Regions from separate parts of the Kocuria sp. CPCC 205258 genome, predicted to be linked through region 1. Evidence: riboswitches for the same ligand, from Rfam matches in the RefSeq annotation. Region 1 holds a riboswitch; each other region holds the start of a gene.

Evidence for each region. A riboswitch is a leader RNA that binds a small molecule or an ion and turns the genes downstream of it on or off. The one in region 1 is predicted to bind S-adenosylmethionine.
Region 2: another riboswitch for S-adenosylmethionine. It lies ahead of RF644_RS01480 (LLM class flavin-dependent oxidoreductase); the one in region 1 lies ahead of RF644_RS03130 (acyl-CoA dehydrogenase family protein).
Region 3: another riboswitch for S-adenosylmethionine. It lies ahead of RF644_RS10900 (hypothetical protein); the one in region 1 lies ahead of RF644_RS03130 (acyl-CoA dehydrogenase family protein).

What each region holds. Positions count from the first base shown of each region.
Region 1 is NZ_JAVKPS010000001.1:673,860-676,085, reverse strand. It holds gene moeB (molybdopterin-synthase adenylyltransferase MoeB) at 1-631, shown strand, start outside; SAM riboswitch class I at 763-857, shown strand; gene RF644_RS03130 (acyl-CoA dehydrogenase family protein) at 971-2,226, shown strand, end outside.
Region 2 is NZ_JAVKPS010000001.1:318,616-320,841, reverse strand. It holds gene RF644_RS01490 (maleylpyruvate isomerase N-terminal domain-containing protein) at 1-339, shown strand, start outside; gene RF644_RS01485 (CoA-binding protein) at 425-889, shown strand; SAM riboswitch class IV at 1,032-1,146, shown strand; gene RF644_RS01480 (LLM class flavin-dependent oxidoreductase) at 1,225-2,226, shown strand, end outside.
Region 3 is NZ_JAVKPS010000005.1:181,973-184,198, reverse strand. It holds gene RF644_RS10910 (hypothetical protein) at 1-75, shown strand, start outside; gene RF644_RS10905 (hypothetical protein) at 178-474, opposite strand; SAM riboswitch class IV at 892-1,017, shown strand; gene RF644_RS10900 (hypothetical protein) at 1,031-1,258, shown strand; gene RF644_RS10895 (PIN domain-containing protein) at 1,270-1,653, shown strand; gene RF644_RS10890 (glycosyltransferase family 1 protein) at 1,657-2,226, opposite strand, start outside.

The DNA of each region.
Region 1 (2,226 bases):
CCGGGACCTCTACCCCGAGGCCCCGCCGGACGGCGAGGTGCCCAGCTGCGCCGAGGGCGGGGTCTTCGGCATGCTCCCCGCCACCGTCGGCGCGGTCATGGTCACCGAGGCCGTCAAGCTCGTCACCGGCACCGGGGAGCCCCTGCTCGGCCGGGTGCTGCTGCACGACGCGCTGGCGATGACCTGGCGCGAGATGCGGCTCACCCCGGATCCCGACGCCGCCCCGGTCACCGCGGTGGCCCAGCCCGCCGCGGTCTGCGCGCTGCCCGGCGCGGACGCCTCCGAGACCGTCGGGGCGGCCGAGCTGGCCCGGCTGCTCGAGCGCCGGGAGCGCGGGGAGGCGTCCTTCGCCCTGGTGGACGTGCGCGAGGATTGGGAGCGGGAGCTCGTGGCCATCGACGGCGCCGTGCCCGTCCCGCTGCAGGAGATCCTCGACCGCGGCGCGGACGCCCTGCCCCCGGAGGCCCGTGGCACGGACCTCGTGCTGCACTGCAAGGCCGGGGCCCGCTCCGCGACCGCGCTCGCCGCGCTACGCTCCTTCTACGCCGGGCGGGAGGAGCGGGTCCGCCACCTCGAGGGCGGGGTGCTCGCCTGGGCGGCACAGGTGGACCCGGACCAGCCGGTCTACTGACCCGGTCTCCTGCGGCACACCGCTACACCACCGCGGAGGACGTGACCTTCTGTGACGCCGTCGTGACACTCCATGACGTGCGCCCGTCATCCGGTTGGCCCCGGACCGGGCGGTCTGATGCCATGGCAAGCGCCCCATTCAGAGCGGCTGAGAGATCTGGCTCGACGACGCCGCAGCAACCCGCCCTCCACCGGGGTCAGGGTGCTAATGCCAGAACCGATGGAGATCCCGGATCTGCAGTCGGTCCGTGACGTCAGCCTCCGGCGCTGACGCCACCGGGCCCGCCCCCGGCGCGACCGGCCGACCGGCAATCCTCGGTGCGACCGAGAGGACCACCGCATGACCCCGAGCACGGTCGAGGAGACCACCGCCCATCCCCGCGCCGGCACGGACCTCGCCGCCGGCCTGCCCGGGGACTACTCCGGGCTGCGGGAGCACTTCCGGCCGCTGTTCGCGGAGATCGCCGCCGGCGCCCTGGACCGGGACCTCCGGCGCGCGCTGCCCTACGCGGAGGTCGGCCGGCTGGACCGGGCCGGGTTCGGCGCCCTGCGCGTCCCGGCGGCCCACGGCGGCCCCGGGGTCAGCCTCGAGGACTTCACCCGGCTGCTGGTCGACCTGGCCGAGGCCGACTCCAACATCGCCCACCTCTACCGCTCCCACCACGGCTTCGTGGAGTCCCTGCGCTTCCTGCCCCGCGAGCTCCAGGAGGTCTGGTACCCGCGGGTGCTGGCCGGGGCCACCGTCGGCAACGCCTCCACGGAGAAGGGCGGCAACGCGCTGGGCACCCTGAACACCGTGCTGAGCCGGACCCCCGAGGGCTGGGAGCTCACCGGCCGGAAGTTCTACGCCACCGGCTCCGTCTTCTGCGACTACACCCGCGTCTCGGCCGCCCTGGACGGCCGCGACGGGCGGCGCTTCGCCGTCGTCGCCACGGACGCCGAGGGTGTGACGCTCGAGGACGACTGGGACGGCTTCGGGCAGAAGCTCACCGGCACCGGCACCGCGGTCTTCGACCGGGTGCGTGTCCCGGAGGACGCCGTGCTGGACCGCACCGCCGGCAGCGCGGAGGCCGTCCACGAGGCCGCCTTCTTCCAGATCGTGCTGCTGGCCGTGCTGGCCGGCATCGCGCGGGCGGCCCGGAGGGACGCGGTGGAGACCATCGCCGGACGCCGGCGGACCTTCAACACCGGGCTCGGCCTGCCGTTCCGCGACGACCCGCTGATCCAGGAGGCCACCGGACGGATCTCCGCCAAGGCCTTCGCCGCCGAGGCCACCGTCCTGCACGCCGCCCGCGCCCTGGACGCCGGGATCGCCGCCGCCGCAGCGGCCGGCGCCGACCGGCCGGAGTTCACCGGGGCCCTCCCGGCGGCGCTGCACGAGTCCGAGATCGCCGTGGAGCACGCCCAGGTCACCGTGCCGGAGCTGGCGCTCGGCGCGGCCCAGGACCTGTTCCTCACCGTGGGCGCCTCCGCCACGTCCACGGCCAAGGGCCTGGACCGGCACTGGCGCAACGCCCAGACCGTGGCCACCCACAACCCGATCGCCTTCCGCGCCCGAGCCCTCGGCGACTACCTCATCAACGGCACCCTGCCGGA
Region 2 (2,226 bases), 360 kb from region 1:
ACCACCCGGGCGCTCGTGCACGCGGCGCAGCACTGCGGCGACGGCGCGGTCCGCACCCAGGGGCATGTGCTGCGCGTCGAGGACCTGCTGAGCACCCTCGCGGTGGAGGCCACGGTGCACCACCTGGACCTGATCCAGCACCTGGACGGCTCCCCGGGTCCCGCCGTGGACGGGCTCGCCGAGGTCCGCCGGGTCCTCACCGACCTGTGGGAGCGGGAACCGCTCGAGCACTGGAGCGACGAGCACTTCGCCCGCGTGGGCACCGGCCGGGCGGAGCTGACCGCCCAGGAGCGTGCGGAGCTGGGCGCGCACGCGGACCTCCTGCCGCTCTTCTCCTGACCTTCCCCCCTCCGCGAGGTCGCCGACACGTGCAATCTCGCGGAGGAAGAAGGAGGGGGAACGGGTTCCGTGCCAGGCTGGGGGCATGAGCCGCAACGACCCCGCCGTCATCGACCGCCTCATGACCCGGCCCGGCCGGTGGGCCGTGGTGGGGCTGACCGGCAACACGGCCCGTCCGGCGCACTCGGTGGCGAAGCGGATCCGGGACGACCTCGGCATGACGATCGTCCCGGTCAACCCGAAGGGCGAGCCGGTGCACGGCGAGCCCGGCCGTCGCACGCTCGCCGAGGTCCCGGGGCCGATCGACGTGGTGGACTGCTTCGTGAACTCCCGCCGCGTCGGCGCGGTGGTGGACCAGGCCATCGCCGTGGGCGCCGCCGCGGTGTGGCTGCAGCTGGGCGTCGTGGACGAGGCCGCCGCCGCCCGGGCGGAGCGGGCCGGCCTCGACGTGGTCATGGACACCTGCCCCCTGATCGAGCTCCGGTCCCTGCTCCGGCGGGGCTGGACCCTGGACCCGGGCCGGACCCCGCCGCTCGCCCCGCCCGGCTGAACGACCCGGCTGAGCGACCCGGCGGAGCCGCCCGTACCGGATCGGCACCGTCCCGCCGCCGGCCGGGACGGTCCCCGTGCGGCGGGACCGCACGGGGGTTGCACCCGGTCAGGGGCCACCCGCTAAGCTGTCCCCCGACGACGATGACGAGTCCCGACACGAAGCTCTGGCTGGTCGGGCGGCAACCCTCTCCCGTAGCGGGGTGCCCCAGATGAACATCGGGCCGCGGTGCACGTGCTCCGCGGCAAGTACGGCGCCCACCAGTGCGTCGGACCCGCGGGCAGGTCTCCACGACGCACGGGCGCGGGTCGGCATCGACCCGGGAGGAACACCCCATGAGCAAGCGCATCGCCCTGAACGCCTTCGACATGACCTGCGTGGGCCACCAGGCCCCCGGTCTGTGGAAGCACCCCCGCTCCCGGGCGGACGAGTACAACACGATCGAGTACTGGACGGACGTCGCCCAGGTCCTGGAGAAGGGGCTCTTCGACGCGCTGTTCCTCGCGGACGTCGTCGGGTACTACGACGTCTACCAGAACTCCGCGGCCCCGGTGATCCGGGACGCCACCCAGATCCCGGTCAACGACCCCTTCATGCAGATCTCCGCGATGGCGGCCGTGACGAAGCACCTCGGCTTCGGCGTGACGAGCGCGATCACCTACGAGCAGCCGTACCCGCTCGCCCGGAAGTTCGCGACCCTCGACCACCTCACGAAGGGCCGGATGGGCTTCAACGTGGTGACGTCCTACCTGAAGTCCGCCGCCGAGAACCACGGGCTGACGGAGCAGATCTCCCACGACGAGCGCTACGAGATCGCCGAGGAGTTCATGGAGGTCTGCTACAAGCTCTGGGAGGGCTCCTGGGAGGACGGCGCGGTCCGGCGCGACCGGGTCAACGGGGTCTTCGCCGACCCGGCGCTCGTCCACCCCATCCAGCACCACGGCAGGTACTTCGACGTCCCCGGCATCGGGCTGACCGAGCCGTCCCCGCAGCGCACGCCGCTGATCTTCCAGGCCGGGGCCTCCTCCCGCGGGCGGGCGTTCGCCGGCCGCCACGCGGAGGCGGTGTTCGTGGGCGGCATCCGCCCGGACCTGACCCGGGTGGTGACCGACAAGCTGCGCGACGAGGCGGAGGCCAGCGGCCGGAACCGGGACGACCTCAAGATCTTCGCCATGCTGCACGTGATCGTCGACGAGACCGACGCGAAGGCCGAGCAGAAGCGCCGCGACTACGAGCGGTACGCGGACACCGACGGCGCGCTGGGCCTCGTGGGCGGCTGGTCCGGGCTGGACCTGGGCCGCTACGACGAGAACGACGTCCTGGAGTACATCAAGACC
Region 3 (2,226 bases), on a different contig from region 1:
GAGTGGACATTCGACGGCTCCGCCGACGAGGCCGGCGGCGGGTGGGGCTTGGCGGGGGACTACGGCCTCGAGTGAGCACCCCGCGGGTCCCACCGGCGCTCCGGACGTCACCGTCCTCCGGCACGACGGAGGCCGCAGCCCGACGGGCTGCGGCCTCCGTGCGCTCCTGTCCGCCGGCTATGCCGACATCGGGAGGGACGAGGGGTGGAGCTTGAAGAACGGGTGCCGTCCGGTCGCCGCGAGGGCTCCGGGAACGAGGAGCTGGCGGTACTTGGCGCACCATTGCGCCGTACCCTCCGTGTGCTCCGCCGCGGCGGCCAGGTCGTCGGCCTCGGGGCTCAGGTACTCCTGCACGTCCCCGTCGGTCGACGTGAGACGGACGAGGTGCAGATCGGGGAGGGCGGTGACGGTCACGTCGATCCACTCCTCGCGCTGGTCGGTGGTGATGGCTGTTCTTTCTTCGGACATGGTCATGTTTTCTCCTGACGTTCTTGCAGGCATCCGATGGCGTTGCCCGCCGCTTCGTCATCCGATCCACCCGGGAACATCGGGTTGGCGCGCAGCGGGTCGGAGCCCCTCCACGGTTCCGCCGGGGATCGTCGATCTCCGGCCGAGGGCGTGGACGCCGCATCTCGAGAAGCAGGTTCAGGCTACCCCGCGGCACCGACACCACGACAAGCGAGTCGTGAGTTGTGTCACTGAAACGTAATGCGCGGGGTCGTCGCCTGCGCCGTCCCCGGTCCTACGGGACCCATTCCAGCGCAACGATGTGTCGTCGAGATGTCCGGGCGGTGACACCCCGGGGAAGGCCTGTGCACAGGAGGGGGGCACCGGATCCGGCCGGGGCGCCGCACCGGACACGGTTCGGCCGATGTGGTTCAATGGGGAGAGCTTCAAGAGACCCGGTCGGCAAGCTCCGACTTGACCGGGCACCAACCCCATGTTCACGGGTGGTTCGGATGACGAAGCGGCTCGCATCGCCGCAGCAGCGGTACCCGGTGCGAGCAAGAGCGCACGAAGGATCCCGGTCATGTCCGACCCCCGCCACTCGGCCGCCCGCACGGGCGCGTATCCCCAGCCCTCCCTCGCCGTCCCGGCCACCGGGGACGGAGCCCGCCGCGGCCCCGCGCCGAGCGTCCCGGCGATCAGCGTCTCCGCCATGAGCGTCGAGGACTACGCCCGCGTGGTGCAGGTCCGCACCGAGTTCGTGGACTTCCTGCTGGCTCCGGCCCGCGGGGAGCTCGCCGCCGCGGCCTGAGGCCCGCCGCCGTGGACCTCCTCCTGGACCGTTCCGTGCTGCTGGGGGTGCGCACCCCGGAGCGCTGCCCCGAGCTGGCCGAGGCCCTGCGCCGGCACGGACACCGGCGGCTGTTCCTGCCCGCCACGGTGCTCGGGGAGCTGCTCGCCGAGCGGCCCGACGAGACGCTGTGGGCGGAGCAGCTCGAGCTGCGCTTCCCGGGCCGGGTGCTCCCCGCGGACGCCGCCGTGGCCCGGGCGTGGGGAGCGCTGGCCGCGACGGGGGCGGCCGACCCGCTCGCCGGGCTCACCGCGGCCACGGCCCTGGTGCACGGGCTGACCGTGCTGACCGCGGAGCCGGAGCGGTACGCCGGCACCGGGGCGCCCGTGCTGGACGCGTCCCCCGCCCGCCGGTAGCCCTCAGACGGCCCGGCGGTGCCGCCGGCCCCGCCCCTGCCCCTGGGCCGAGAGCGCCACGGCGCGCTCGTAGTGCTCGAGCAGCTGCCCGACCAGCACGTCCCACGTCCGGCCCTGGACCGCCGCGTGCGCCGCGACGCCGAACGCGGCCCGCTTCGCCTCGTCGCCCAGGAGATCCGCCACGTGCCCGCGCAGCGCCCCGAGGTCGCCCGGGGGATAGAGCCAGCCGGTGCGGGACCGGTCCACGAGGTCGAGGGGCCCACCCCGGCCGGTCGCGACCACCGGCACCCCCGAGGCCATGGCCTCCTGGATCGTCTGGCAGAACGTCTCGAACTCGCCGGGGTGGACGAACACGTCGAAGGACGCCATGATGCGCGCCAGGTCGGCGCCGCTGCGGCGCCCGGTGAAGTGGGCCTGCGGGAGCCGGCGGCGCAGGGCGTCCTCCTCCGGGCCCGAGCCCACGACCACCAGACGGGTGCCGGGCAGGTCCGCGACCGCGGAGAGGTCCTCGACCTGCTTCTCCGGGGCGATCCGGCCCACGTAGCCGACGATCCGCCGGCCGCCGCCGACCTC